Regions from separate parts of the Rhodobacter sp. P2_H5 genome, predicted to be linked through region 1. Evidence: riboswitches for the same ligand, from Rfam matches in the RefSeq annotation. Region 1 holds a riboswitch; each other region holds the start of a gene.
The links. Region 1 has a riboswitch for cobalamin ahead of AC1DVR_RS10610 (aromatic ring-hydroxylating oxygenase subunit alpha). Riboswitches for the same ligand answer to the same signal wherever they lie in the genome.
Positions count from the first base shown of each region.

Region 1 (4,656 bases):
GGAAGGTGCCTTTCTAGCAAGCTTGGCCATGCCGTACGACCAAGTGGGAGCGGGTTAGATGAATGAACATTCAGCGGGGTGGTCCTCCGGAATGGGCTCACAATTGCCGGTCATCCGGACTTTGGTGCTGGATGACAGCAGCTTTGACCGCAAGCGCATCCGGCGAATGGGCGACGGGTTGGACCTGAAGATGAACTTCGAGGAGGCGGGCTCGGTCGCAGTGCTGCGCGAATGCATGGACCGGCAAAGCTTTGATCTGTTCCTGATCGACTACATGTTGCCAGAGGCGGACGGCCTCGCCGCGTTGGAGATGATCCGCAACCACCGCGGGCAGGCGGATTCGGTGGCCATCATGATCTCCGGTCAGGCGGACCAGAGGGTTGCGGTTTCGGCGATGAAAAAGGGATTTCAGGATTTCATCGTGAAATCGGATATTTCGCCGCAATCCCTGCGGGGCGCCGTGTTGAGCGCGCTCAACACCTCACGCCAGTTCTCGCGCTATTTCGACCGGCCGCGGCTGGATCTCGGGCTCGACGACATGCGCCACCTGCTGCAGCTTGCGGTCGAGGATCCGGCGATCCGCGACATCCTGCGCAAACCGATGCAAGAGGGGCTGGAGGCCATGGCGCGCATGGTCGGCGTCGGCTGGGGTCTGCAGGCCAGTCCCGAGATTGCCCAGTTCCTGGTCGATTTCGAGCAGGCGGATACGTTCGAGTTTCGCTGAGCTGAAATTCACAGGATGAAGGGCGGGGACAGACCCCGCCCTTGCCACCTCACACCGCGACGGAAACCTTGCCCATCGGGTTGGAACAGCAGGCCAGAATGTAGCCGTCCGCAACATCCTCGTCCGAGATGCCGCCGTTGTGGACCATATGAACCTCGCCCGACAGCTTCTTGACCTTGCAGGTGCCGCAAAGGCCAAAGGTGCAGCCCGACGGGATGTTGAGGCCCGACCGTTTCGCCACGGCCAGTACGGTATCGGTCTCGCCACAGGCGGTGGTGACACCGCTGGTGGCGAAGGTGATCTCGGCCTTGGCGCCCTCTTCGGGGATCACGTCATCCAGCACCGGGGCATCGGCCTCGGTCGCCACGGCCAGGCCGAAGCTTTCCTGATGATAGCGCGTCATGTCATAGCCGATGCTCTGCAACATCTCGCGCACGGCATGCATGAAGGGTTCGGGACCGCAGCAGAAGACCTCGCGGTCCAGATAATCCGGCGCCATCAGGCCCAGCATGATCTGGCTGAGGCGCCCCTTGAACCCGGGCCAGGCGCGGAAGGGATCGGGCTCTTCAACCGTGAAGCGCAATTGCAAGCCGGGGACGCGGTTGGCGAACTGCTCCAGCCTTTCGCGGAAGATGATCTCCGACGGGCGGCGCGCGGCGTGGACAAAAACGATGTCCGGCATTTCGCCCGAATCCCAGGCCCAGGTCGTCATCGACATCATCGGCGTGATGCCCGACCCGGCCGAGATGAACAGGTACTTCTTCGCCGGATGGCGGTGGAAGCTGAAAATCCCCGCCGGACCAAAGGCGCGGATCTTCATCCCCGGCTTCAGATGGTCCAGCATCCAGCGCGTCCCGATCGAGGTGCTTTGCGCCTTCACCGTGATCGAGATCGACAGCGGCCGCGAGGGTGAGGACGAGATCGTATAAGTCCGCTGCACGTTGCCAGCGGGCCCCTTGGCGGGGTCCACCGGCAGATCCAGCGTGATGAACTGCCCCGGCTGATAGTCAAACCACGCGCCCGAAGGCGCGCGGAAGGTGAAGGAGGCGGTATCGTCATTCTCTGGCACGATCATCGCGCATTCCAAAAGCTCGGAATCGTTCCAGGGTTCGACGGACCAGTTCAGACGGGACTTCGCCATGATTTACTCCGCAGCCATCGCAGGTGTTGGGGCCAGACGCTGGCCCATCACACCACAATACCAATCGACGAACTGGATGACACCTTCTTCCTGAATGGTGGAATAGGGGCCGGGTTCGTAGGCGGGCGACAGGATGCCCTTCTGATTTTCCTCAACCACGACGCGGTCTTCGTCATTGGTGTTGATCCAGACCTCGGTCAGGTTCTTGACGTCGTAATCCGCGCCCTCGACCGCATCCTTGTGGACCAGCCAGAAAGTGGTGACCTGAGTCTCGGTGGCGGAAATCGGCAGCACGCGAAAGGTGATCGCGTGATCGCCGAGGAAGTGGTTCCAGGTGTTGGGATAGTGGAAGAACAACAGGCTGCCGGCGTCATTGAAGGGCATCTTGCCCATCTTTTTCGATACGGCGGCCTTGGTGTCCATCGTGTAGCTTTCGGCGTTGTTCAGCAGCGGAATCCGCGCCAGACGCCATTGCATGTCGGGATGGTTGACGAAGCGCGAGGGCAGACCAGCCGCTTCACACCGCGTCCAATGGGCAAGGATGTCGGGCGAGGCGCTGTCCGGCCCCTCCATCGCGGTCATGCGGGGATTGTCGGAATAGGTCCGGCACAGCGAGGGGTGCGAGCCGCCGCAGTGATAGCACTCGCGGTTGTTTTCCAGGACCAGCTTCCAGTTGCCCTTTTCCACGATGGTCGAGGAATAGGCGACCTTGGCATCCTTGAGGCCCGAAGGTGCGAGGTAGGTCATCATCACCTTGGCCAGATCGGCGATCGGCGGCGGCACCTGCGCGAGGCAGATGAAGATCATCCCGCCCAGATCGACGCAATGCACCTTCTTCAGGCCATGGGCCGAAGGGTCGAAGCCCTCTTGCATGTCGCGGGCGTAAAGCAGTTTGCCGTCAAGGTCATAGGTCCACTGGTGATAGGGGCAGACCAGCTTCGGCGTGCTGCCGCTGTCCTTGGCGCAGAGCCGCTGGCCACGGTGGCGGCAGACGTTGTGGAAGGCGCGCACCATGCCGTCGTTGCCTCGGGTGATCACCACCGGATAGGCGCCGACTTGCAGCGTCGCAAAGGCGCCGGTCTTGGCCACTTCGGCTGCGGGCACGGCGAACAGCCATTCGCGGTAAAAGATCTGCTCCAGATCGGCCTCAAAGACCCCTTCGTCGCAGTAAAGCGCCCGGGTCAGCGAGTAATTGGGGCGGCGCGCATCGAGTTCGGCGCGGATTTCGGCGGTCTTCAGCATGTTGCACCTTTGTGGTCCGCGCCTCCCCGCGCGGAACGATTGTGGAATAGAGCCGACCGGCAACGCGTCCTCCCGCGCCGCCAACCGCCCTTGGGCGTGACGTCTGGTGCAAGGCTGGTTTCCGGGCTGCGGATCAGGACTTTGCAGTCCCGGCGCGACACCTTCCCGAAGCGAGCTTCAGTGGCCTCCCGTCACGCCGCTTTTTCCGTCACCGTTGCGGGGGCAGCGCCGGCTTCGCACCGGCTTCCCAATTCTCCACCGTCGCCGATGGCACCTTGCCCGGCCTTTAGAGCATGTCGCAGGCGGACCGGATAGATCATTTGCGACATGCCAATGCGCGGCGGAGACGCGGGCCCCAAGCGGGCTCAAATTGCAGGCGGCCAGACCTGCTGACCCCGGCTGATCACGCGGAGAATCCTGCAGGCCTGCGGGTCATGGGCGAGATCGGCGAGGTCGCCCTCCAGCAGAATCAGGTCGGCGGGCGCGCCGATGGCGATTTTGCGGCCTAGGGTATAGGCGGCCAGCGCCGCGGCCAGAGGAATCCGCTGATCGGGCACGCCCGGTGCCCAGGGCTGGCGCGACAAGGCGCAATGCAGCGCGTGGAAGGGTGACAGGGGCGAGACCGGCCAGTCGGTGCCGAAGACCAGGTTCACACCAAGCGCCGCGATCGCTTTCCAAGCAAAGGTATCACCCCAGCGGTCGGGCGACATGATGGTAATGGTCGGCTCCAGCGGCAACCCGGCAAGGCCCGGCGGATGCACCGGCTGCATCGAGGCCACGACGCCCAGTGCCGCCAGCCGGGGCAGGTCGTCCTTGTGGATCATGTCGATATGCTCGATCTGGTGGCCAATGCGGCTGCCATTGGCCTTCGCCGCCGCCTCGTAGCCATCCAGTGTCGCACGTACCGCGCCATCGCCCACCGCATGGGTGGCGATGCTGAGGCCAAGCGCGTCGGCCTCGATGCAGTTGCGGGCAAACTCCTCGGGCGTGAAGAGGGGGGCGGACCGGAAGCCGGGGCGGTCCGGGTAATCATCGGTGCGAAAGGCGGTCCAGGTGTCGAAAACCCCATCCATGAACATCTTGACCCGACCGAAGCTGAGCCTGCCGACCGGCGCGCGTCGTGCGCAATCCATCAGCGCGCGGCGGCGCGTGTCGCTCTGCCCCGGAACGAGGGTCATCGGCAGACTGATGTCCAGCGGCAGGCCCTCGCCCGCCATCTCGGTCAGAAGATCGGCAAGGTAAAGGTTGCCGTCCATGTTGACGACCGAGGTGATGCCGTGGCGCAAGCATTCATCGATGGCGCGAGTCAGCGTCGCCTTGTCTCTGGCGCGCTGGGCTGGGGTGACGGCCTCCGGCTCCAACCCCGACAGTCCCAGCACCTCACGCCCGCCCGAGGGGGCAAGATTGCGCACCAGGTTCATCGCGGCAAACTCGCGAAGCTCGCCGGTGGCAAGCCCGTCCGGCCCCATCACAACCTCCGAGCCGGGTCCCGCGTCGGCGCCGTTCAGGATGCCCGCGAGGTGCAGGGCCGCGGTATTGGCCCAGGCGC
Region 1 covers NZ_JBFUFS010000006.1:208,101-212,756, forward strand. The annotation lists gene AC1DVR_RS10600 (response regulator) at 59-724, shown strand; gene AC1DVR_RS10605 (FAD-binding oxidoreductase) at 774-1,865, opposite strand; gene AC1DVR_RS10610 (aromatic ring-hydroxylating oxygenase subunit alpha) at 1,869-3,107, opposite strand; cobalamin riboswitch at 3,203-3,399, opposite strand; gene AC1DVR_RS10615 (amidohydrolase) at 3,473-4,656, opposite strand, start outside.

Region 2 (4,656 bases), on a different contig from region 1:
TGGTGGTGGTGATGTCGAGAAGGCCGAGTCCCGGGGTGGTGCCCGCCGGACCCTCGATGCCTTCGGGGTCTGAAACCTGGGTTCCAAGCATCTGATATCCGCCGCAAATCCCCAAGATCCGACCGCCGCGCCGGTGATGGGCGGCGAGGTCAATGTCCCAGCCCTGGGCGCGCAGGAAGGCAAGGTCGCCGCGGGTTGATTTGCTGCCGGGGATGATCACCAGGGCGCAATCACCGGGGATCGCCTCGCCGGCGCGGATCATCTGGACCTGAAGCCCGGGTTCGGATTTCAGCGGGTCGAGGTCGTCGAAATTGGCGATGCGCGTGAGTTGCAGGCAGGCGATCTTCAGGCCCGCGCCGGTCGAGGCCACGATATCGAGCGCGTCTTCCGCGGGCAGGCGCCAGGCTTGCGGGAAATAGGGCAGGACGCCGAAGCCTTGCCAGCGGGTGCGGGATTCGATCAGCTTGTAGCCCTCGTCAAAAAGGCGAGGATCGCCGCGGAACTTGTTGATCAGGAAGCCTTTGATCCGGGCATTGTCATCGGGCGACAGCACGGCTTGGGTGCCCACCATCTGGGCGATGACGCCGCCACGGTCGATGTCGCCGACCAGAACCACCGGCACATCTGCGGCCTCGGCAAAGCCCATGTTGGCGATGTCACCCAAGCGCAGGTTGACCTCGGCGGGCGAGCCTGCGCCTTCGACGATCACCAGATCATGGCTTGCGTTAAGCCGCTGAAAACTCTCCAGAACCGGGGCCATCAGGCTGGGCTTCAGCGCGGCATAATCGCGCGCCTTGACGGTGGCGACGCGCTTGCCCTGCACGACGACCTGGCTGCCGACCTCGGATTCGGGTTTCAGAAGCACCGGGTTCATGTCGGTATGCGGCTGCAACCCGCAGGCCAGCGCCTGTAGCGCCTGGGCGCGGCCGATCTCGCCGCCGTCGACCGTCACGGCGGCGTTGTTGGACATGTTCTGCGGTTTGAAGGGGGCCACAGACAGCCCGCGCAACCGCGCCGCCCGGCACAGCCCCGCCACGATCAAGGATTTCCCGACATTGGAGCCTGCGCCCTGAATCATGAAGGAATTCATGCGTCTATCCCCAGAACCTCAGGCAAGCGCGCCCGGGTTTCGTCGGTGAAGTGAAAGACCTGCCAGCCGCGCGCCCGGGCGGCTGCGATGTTCTTTTCGGCGTCGTCGATCAGCAGGATATCTTCGGGCGCATGGCCTGACCAGGCCTCGATCTGCGCGAAGAAGGCGGGGTCGGGTTTCTTCACCCCCATGCGGCCCGAGGCGAAGATATGGTTGAAATGGCGCGCAAACCCCATCTTGTGCCAGATATGGTCGGCGCGGTGGGTCTCGTTGTTGGTGGCGATGACGCCGGGCAGGGCGCAGGCCTGCAGCCAGCCCAACACCTGGGCGTCGGGATTGGCATCCTTGGCCAGCCAGTAATCCAGCACCGCGCGCGGTTCGTGGGGCACGGCATAGGTGCTGACATAATCGGCCATCAGCGCCATCAGGTCGAGCTGCCCGGTCAGCACGGGGACAAAATTGCGCTCGTTATAGACGAAATCGGTGAAATCCTTGGCTGAGACGCCCAGATCAACCTCGAAGGTTCTTTGCCATTCCTCAAAACCGTGGGCATAGCCGCGGTTCAGCACGCCGTCGAAATCCCAGGCGATCAGCTTCAAAACTCGACCCCCGGCTGTGCCTTGATGCCGGAGCGGAAGGGGTGCTTCACCAGGGTCATCTCGGTGACCAGATCCGCCGCCTCGATCAAGGCTTCCGAGGCGCCGCGGCCGGTCAGGCAGACATGGGTCAGGGGCGGCTTTTCGGCCTTGAGAAACGCCACGACCTCATCGACGTTGATGTAGTCGTAGCGCATCGCGATGATGATCTCGTCCAAGAGGACAAAGCGGATGTCGGGGTCGCGGATCAGGTCCTTGGCCTTGGCCCAGCCGGCTTGCGCCGCGGCGATGTCGCGGGCGCGGTCCTGAGTCTCCCAGGTGAAACCCTCGCCCATGGCGTGAAATTCGCAGAGGTCGGAGAAGTTTTCGGTCAGCAAGCGCCGCTCGCCGGTGTCCCAGGCGCCCTTGATGAACTGCACGACCGCGCAGGGCATCTCGTGGGCCACACAGCGCAGGATCATCCCGAAGCCGGAGGAGGATTTGCCCTTGCCGGTGCCGGTGTGGACGATGATCAACCCATGATCCCCGGCCTTGCCCGCCATGATCTTGTCGCGCGCGGCCTTCTTCTTGGCCATCTTGGCATTGTGGCGCGCATCCGGATCAACCGGGTTTTGCAGGGGTGTGTCGGTTTCAACAGATGACATGGCGGCTCGTGTCCTTGACGTTATGCGCCCATCCTGCCAGAGGTGAGGCGGTGCTGGTGCCCGTTTTGAGACTGATACTCTTACGACAGGCGAAAAGGGAATGCGACAGGTGAAAACCTGGGATGCAGCCGCCCCCGCGACCGTGACCGGAGAGGTCGTCCAAGCCACTGGGAAACCGGGAAGGCGGGCGACCGGGGGAAACCCAGCTCCGCAAGCCGGGAGACCTGCCAGCACTGGACGAACTTTGACGGACGGGGTGTGCCGTGGCGAGTTGGGGGTTTTCCCCCTTTTCGCGGCATTCCCTTCAGGAGGAACATGACCGCGCGACTGCATATCTGCATGACCTGCAAGGCCGGACTGGCCGAAGAGGGCCCCTGCATGGGCGCCCGGCTTTGGGCTGCGATTGCCGCCCTTCCTGTGCCCGAGGGGGTCGAGGTCCTGCCCGTCGATTGCCTTTCCTCCTGCAACACCGGCGCTTCGGTGGCCCTGTCCAAGGCCGGCGCCTGGGGCTATGTCTATGGCCGGATGACGGAGGAAAACGCCGCCGATATCCTCACCGGGGCTGCGGCCTATGCGCGCACCGCGGATGGCCTGGTGCCGTGGCGCGAACGCCCGGTGATCTTCCGCAAACAATCCATCGCCCGCATTCCCCCGCTCTCTTCCGAAAAACTGGAGGCTTGAATGACCGATCTTGCAAAAATCCCCGTGACGGTGATCACCGGCTTCCTCGGCGCGGGGAAAACCACGCTGATCCGGCATCTGATGGCCAATCCGCAGGGCAAGCGCCTGGCCGTTCTGGTCAATGAATTCGGCACCGTGGGGGTGGATGGCGATATCCTGCGCTCCTGCGCCGATGAGAATTGCCCGACGGAGAATATCGTGGAACTCGCCAATGGCTGCATCTGCTGCACCGTGGCCGAGGATTTCATCCCGACGATCGAGGCGCTTCTGGCCCTGCCGAAGCGCCCCGACCATATCCTGATCGAAACCTCAGGTCTGGCTTTGCCCAAGCCCTTGTTGAAAGCCTTCGACTGGCCGGGTATTCGCAGCCTGATCACCGTCGATGGCGTGATCACCCTGGCCGATGCCGAAGCCGTGGCCTCGGGCCATTTCGCGGGCGAGCTGACCGCGGCGCAGATTGCGGCGGGTGAACATGACACGCCCTTGGGCGAGGTCTTTGAAGACCAGATCGCCTGCGCCGATATCGTGCTGCTGACCAAGGCCGATCTGGCGGGTGAGGCGGGCGTGGCTGCGGCGCGTGCCGTAGTCGAGGCTGAGGCCGCCGAGAAGGGTCGCAAGCTGCCGATCCTGACGATGTCGGAAGGCATCATCGACCCCCGCGTGATCCTCGGGCTGAATGCCGCCGCCGAGGATGACCTTGCCGGTCGCCCCAGCCATCACGACGGCGAGGCCGACCACGAGCATGACGACTTCAACTCCACCGTGGTCGATCTGGCCGAGGTCGCCTCGGTCGAGGCTTTGACCGACGCCATCCTGCGCCTGGCGCGCGAGCAGAAGATCCTGCGCGTCAAGGGCTATGTCGCGGTCAAGGGCAAGCCGATGCGGCTGCTGGTCCAGGCGGTGGGCGAGCGCATCCGCACGCAATATGACCAACTGTGGGGCGCAACCCCGCGCAGCTCGCATCTGGTGGTGATCGCCGAGGCCGGCGACATCGACGAGACCGCCATCCGCCGCGTGTTGGGCGTCCTGGATCTGGTGGCCTGAGATGCACGTCACCTTCCGCGAAAGTCATGGCCTGGAGGAGACGGCGACCCCGTTCGACCCGGGCCAGGACCCTGCGGAAATGGTGGTTTTGTCCTTCTCGGACAGTGACCTGGGCGCCTTTGCGGCGGGCTGGCACCGCGGCAAAGGCAAGCTGCCCGGCCTGCGGCTTTGCAACCTGGTGGCGCTGCGCCATCCGGTCTCGGTCGACACCTATGTCGACAAGACCGCCTCGGGCGCCAAGGCGATTCTGGTCAGGCTGATTGGTGGCGAGGCTTATTGGCCTTATGGCCTCGCCTCCCTCGCCGATCTGGCGCGGCGGCGCGGCATCGCGCTGGCGATCCTGCCCGCCGATGGGCGCGAGGATGCGCGGCTTGACCAGCTTTCGACGCTGCCGGTTTCCACCCTGCGGCGGCTGACCGCACTCTGCGATGCTGGCGGGGCCGTGGCGGCGCAAGCGGCGCTGGCGCAGCTGGCACTTGCGGCGGGGTTGTACGCCGGGCCGGTCCCGGGGGAAAAGCTGGTGCCGGACTGCGGGTTTTATGAGCCCGGTCAGGGGGTTGTACCAGCTCCTTCACAGGGTGGCGTGGCGGTGGTCTTCTAC
Region 2 covers NZ_JBFUFS010000007.1:227,691-232,346, reverse strand. The annotation lists gene AC1DVR_RS12415 (cobyric acid synthase) at 1-1,090, opposite strand, end outside; gene AC1DVR_RS12410 (HAD family hydrolase) at 1,087-1,689, opposite strand; gene cobO (cob(I)yrinic acid a,c-diamide adenosyltransferase) at 1,686-2,330, opposite strand; cobalamin riboswitch at 2,368-2,576, shown strand; gene AC1DVR_RS12400 (DUF1636 family protein) at 2,646-3,011, shown strand; gene cobW (cobalamin biosynthesis protein CobW) at 3,012-4,055, shown strand; gene cobN (cobaltochelatase subunit CobN) at 4,057-4,656, shown strand, end outside.
Region 2: another riboswitch for cobalamin. It lies ahead of AC1DVR_RS12400 (DUF1636 family protein); the one in region 1 lies ahead of AC1DVR_RS10610 (aromatic ring-hydroxylating oxygenase subunit alpha).

Region 3 (4,656 bases), on a different contig from region 1:
CGTTTCCCTTTGCCGCCAACCCGCAGCCGATCCCGCCCGTGCTGCTGTCCGGTGCCGAACGGCTGCTGGCAGAGCGTCTTGGCAAGGCAGCGCCGGTGCCAAGCGCGGGCGGCAAGCCTCTGGTCGCCCAGCTTTTCCCGGCAGGCCGCGATTATGCCGCCGACCGGCGCGCCGATCTGTTGCGTGACATCGGCCAAATGCTGGTCGCCGCCAACCAACGCACCGCCGCCTTGCGCATCCTGTCCGAAGCGCAGGCCGACCGACCCGCGGGGGCCCATATCCAGCAGCTCCTGCGCGAGGCTGCAGCCCTTGGCGACGACGGGGCGCAATAGCGATAAAAACCAGCATGCAGTGCCGGACGGGAGCGCGTCGGTCGCCTATGGGTAAATATCCGATAATCTATATTATGTAAAATATGTAACTAGGAGCGGTTGCGGCGAAGGATATAGATATCCATGATCCAGCCATGCGATGCCCGGGCCGCAGCGCGGGTTTCGATGATCCTGGGGCCGACTTCGGCCAGATCGCCGGCAAGGATGATCTCTTCCTTCATCCCGACATAGGCGCCCCACCAGATGGAAATGCCTTTCGGATCAAGCGCCTGGAAGGAGCACTTGCCATCCAGCATGATGACCAGCGTGTCAGCGCCATCGGGCCAACCCTCCAGCAGCTGGCGACCGGTGGTGATGGTGACGGCCTCGCCAATCTCGTTCAACGGCATCGCATGGGCCGCGGTCAGCGCCTGGATCGAGGTGATGCCGGGCACCACGGTGACCGTCACATCGCTCAGACGCGCCGCGATGCGCAGCGTGCTGTCGTAAAGCGACGGATCGCCCCAGACCAGCAGCGCCACCGATCCAGCCGGATGCGCGGCCATCGTCGCTTGCCAGACCGCGGCGATCGCGTCGTGCCAGTCGTTGACGCCGGTCTGATAGCTCGGGTTTGCGGCATCGCGCACCGGCAGGTCAAACTCGACGATCTGCACCGCGGGGTTCGTCACCACCTCGGCGCAGATCGCGCGGCGCAGCTCGGCCAGATCGGCCTTGCTGTCGCCTTTTCTCGGGATCATCACCAGATCGACGGCATTGAGCGCCTTGACCGCCTGAAGCGTCAGATGGTCAGGGTTGCCGGTGCCGATGCCGATCAGGGTCAGATGTCTCACTTGGCCGGCTCCTGATGCCAGAATTTCAACACCAGACTGCCCAGCACCGCCCAGGTCACCAGACCCACGCCCAGCGAGCGCGCGGCGAAGGACGAGGCGAGTTCGGGCGGCACCACGCCGCCAAAGCCCTCCATCTCCGGTGCGCCCCAGACATGCGGTGCCGCCAGCACCACAAGCCCAAGCGCCCTTTGCCAGACAGCGCTGCCATAGGCCATGAACCACAGGCCGATGAGCGTGCAGATGGCCGTGGCGGCCCACCAGATCTGGCGCGAATCCAGATCGGCGGCGGGCGTGCCCGGCAGTTCCGGTTCAAGCCCAAGCGCCGGCATCAGCTGGAAGGCCATGAAGCCCGCAAGACCCCAAAGCAGGCCCTGTGTCGGGCCAAGTGTCAGGCCCAAACCTTCGGCCAGCTGAATACCAGCCACCAGGATCAGCCCATAACCGCAATAGACCAGCACCGTGAAAAGCACCGTCAGAAGGTGGCGCTGGACAGGAGAAGTCTCTTCCCCTGCCCCATGGTCGTGCCCAGCCGCATGATCATGCCCAGCCTCTTCGGTTGCGGGCAACGTCGGTTCCGCTTCGGTAGGGCTTACGGCATGGTCATGTGAGGAGTCAGTCGCAACACCTTGAAAATGCACAAGCTCGCCCGATTCATAGCGCTCGGCCAGCAGGATTTTAGGTTCGACCAAAAGATATTGCAGCAGGGCGCAAAGCAACCCCGCCGCAAAGCCAGCGACCAACGCGCTGGACAACAAATGTTTCATATCAGGAAGGTGCCTGCCTCAGTGGCAGGGAAACCCGGTCGAGTGGCGCGCGTCATGGGCGGCGTCATGCAGGGTCTGGCTGTGGGCAAAGCCCGCCGCGAACACCAGCGTCGCGCCAACCAGCGCCACGAAAATCGACTGCATCAGCACGGAAGAGCGGGCAGCGGTTTGGGTCAACATCATCTTCATCTCCTGTAGCCGTCACACCCGACGGCCCTTGTTTCATCCACGCAGGGCCGGTCTCCTGACTCGCGGGTCACAGCAGCCTTCCGCCTTCCCAACGGTTTCCCGTCAGTGGCATCTGGAGGCCGCTCGCCGCATACAGTCGCGGGGGCGGTTGCGGTTTGGGATGCCCCTTCGGGTCCATCCTTCCGCATTCCCGTTTCAGTCCCGGCACTTTGTGCATGGGACACCTTGCCCCTTCATTTGGCAGGGAATCTCCCCTTGGGTCAAGCGCCGAAAGCGGCAGATCCGTCCCTTGCGCGACATCTTTGGTAGGGATGCGCCCAACCTCGGTAGGGGATCAGATCCCCTCCATCAGGGGGCCGATCAGAATCAGCGCCGGACCATCGCTCGCCCCCGCCAAGGCCGCGCCGAGGGTTTCCACCGTCGCCCGGCTCAACCGTTGCTCGGGGGTCGAGACGCTTTCGGCCAGAAGGGCTGGCGTATCCCCCGGCAAACCCGCTGCGATCAGCTTTGAAGACAAGGCCGCAAAGGTCCGTTTTCCCATGAAAATTACCGTGGTCGCCTGCGGATCGGCCAGGGCCGCCAGGTTCAGATCCGCAGGCAAGCCGCCCGAGACATCATGCCCGGTGACAAACTGCACCCGCCGCGCCGTCAGCCTGCGCGTAAGCGGTATCCCCGCCGCCGCCGCCGCCGCCGAGGCGGAGGTGACGCCCGGCACGATCTCGAACCCGACGCCCGCCGCCCGGCAGGCCTCGATCTCTTCCTCCAGCCGGCCGAACAGCCCGCTGTCACCCGATTTCAGCCGCACCACCTTTTGCCCCGACAGCGCGTAATCGACCAGCAGGCGGCTGACCTGATCCTGCTTCGGCGAGACGCGCCCTGCCCTTTTTCCCACCGCCACCAGATCGGCCCCCGCGCGGGCATGCGACAGGATCGGCCCCGAGGACAGATCGTCGAACAGCACCGCATCCGCGGCCTCGATCCGGCGCAGCGCCTTGATGGTCAGAAGCTCGGGGTCGCCCGGGCCGGAAGAGACGAAAGACACGAACCCGTTCATGATGCCCCGGCAATCAGATGGAAATACGACCCCGAGACCAGGCCCCGGTACGACCCGGTTTCAGCCACTTCGGTGCCTTCGGCGTCCTGCACATGCGCCAAAGCCGCGTCGGGTTGGGCGAGGATGGTCGAGTAATGGAACTCATGCCCCCTGAGCCGCGCCCCCGTACCCTGCCCTGGCATCGGCGCAAGCAAGGTGGCCAAGCGATACCCCAGATGCATCCGCCGCTTTTCAAAGCTGGTGACGAGGCCCAAAAGCCCCGCCATCCGGTGCCGCTGCCCGGACTTGTCGAACAAGGCCTCGCCCAGCACCATATAGCCGCCGCATTCGCCGTGGATCGGGCCTGCGAAGCCTTGCAAGCCGGCGCGAAACCGCTCCGCATGGGCCAAGGTCGCGCCATGCAGCTCCGGATAGCCACCCGGCAGCCAGCAAACGTCAGCCTCCGGCGGGGCCTCGTCGGCGAGGGGGGAAAAGGGCAGAACCTCGGCCCCTGCCCTGCGCCAGCCATCGACAAGATGCGGATAAATAAAGGAAAACGCCTCATCCCGCGCCAACGCGATCCTTTGCCCCGGCGGGGTGAGGCGCAAAGGTGCGGCAGGCGCGGGCATCACACCCGCCGCCTCCCGCAGCGCGGCCAGATCGACATGCGCCGCGACCAACCGCGCCGCCTCGTCCAGCAGATGATCCAGCTCCGGCAATTCCTCGGCCTGGACCAGCCCCAGATGCCGCTCCGGCAGCTCGACCGAGGCGAGACGCGGCAGCGCGCCCAGCACGCGGATGCCCGCCGCCTCGATCCCGGCGCGGAGAAGCTTCTCATGCCGCGGCGAGGCGACCTTGTTCAGGACCACCCCCGCCAGCCGCAACCCCGGGCGATAGGTCAGCAGCCCCAGCGCCACCGCCCCCGCCGTCTGCGCCTGCCCCGACGCGTCGATCACCAGAACCACCGGCCAATCCAGATGCAAGGCCAGATCCGCACTCGCCCCGCGCCCCCATTCACCCGGCAAAGCCACCCCGTCATGCAGCCCCATCGAGCCCTCGGCAATGACCAGATCCGCGCCCTCCGCCTTGCCCAGCAGCCCCGCCACCATCCCCAAACCCATGGCCCAGGAATCAAGGTTGAAGGACTCCCGCCCCGTCGCCGCCCGATGAAAGGCCGGGTCGATATAGTCAGGCCCCGACTTGAAGCACTGCACCTTCAACCCCTGCGCCGTGAAGGCCCGCGCCAGACCCAAGGTCAGCAAGGTCTTCCCGCTGCCCGAGGCCGGGGCCGAGATGATCACTCCGCCGGTCATTCAGGAAACCGGGGTGCGGTGCCGCGCGGGCGGTACCGGCGGTCGTAGTCGTCGGCGTAAAGCCGGCTTTCGTCAAAACCCTCTGCCGCCAAGGCCTTGCCGACCAGAATGAGGGCGGTGCGGTCGATCTCCGGCCCGACATCGGCTTCGATCGAGGCCAAACTCCCCCGCACGATCCGCTGATCCGGCCAGGTC
Region 3 covers NZ_JBFUFS010000007.1:214,374-219,029, forward strand. The annotation lists gene AC1DVR_RS12320 (hypothetical protein) at 1-332, shown strand, start outside; gene cobF (precorrin-6A synthase (deacetylating)) at 422-1,162, opposite strand; gene AC1DVR_RS12330 (CbtA family protein) at 1,159-1,914, opposite strand; gene AC1DVR_RS12335 (CbtB domain-containing protein) at 1,945-2,109, opposite strand; cobalamin riboswitch at 2,144-2,358, opposite strand; gene cobA (uroporphyrinogen-III C-methyltransferase) at 2,450-3,169, opposite strand; gene AC1DVR_RS12345 (cobyrinate a,c-diamide synthase) at 3,166-4,461, opposite strand; gene cobM (precorrin-4 C(11)-methyltransferase) at 4,458-4,656, opposite strand, start outside.
Region 3: another riboswitch for cobalamin. It lies ahead of AC1DVR_RS12335 (CbtB domain-containing protein); the one in region 1 lies ahead of AC1DVR_RS10610 (aromatic ring-hydroxylating oxygenase subunit alpha).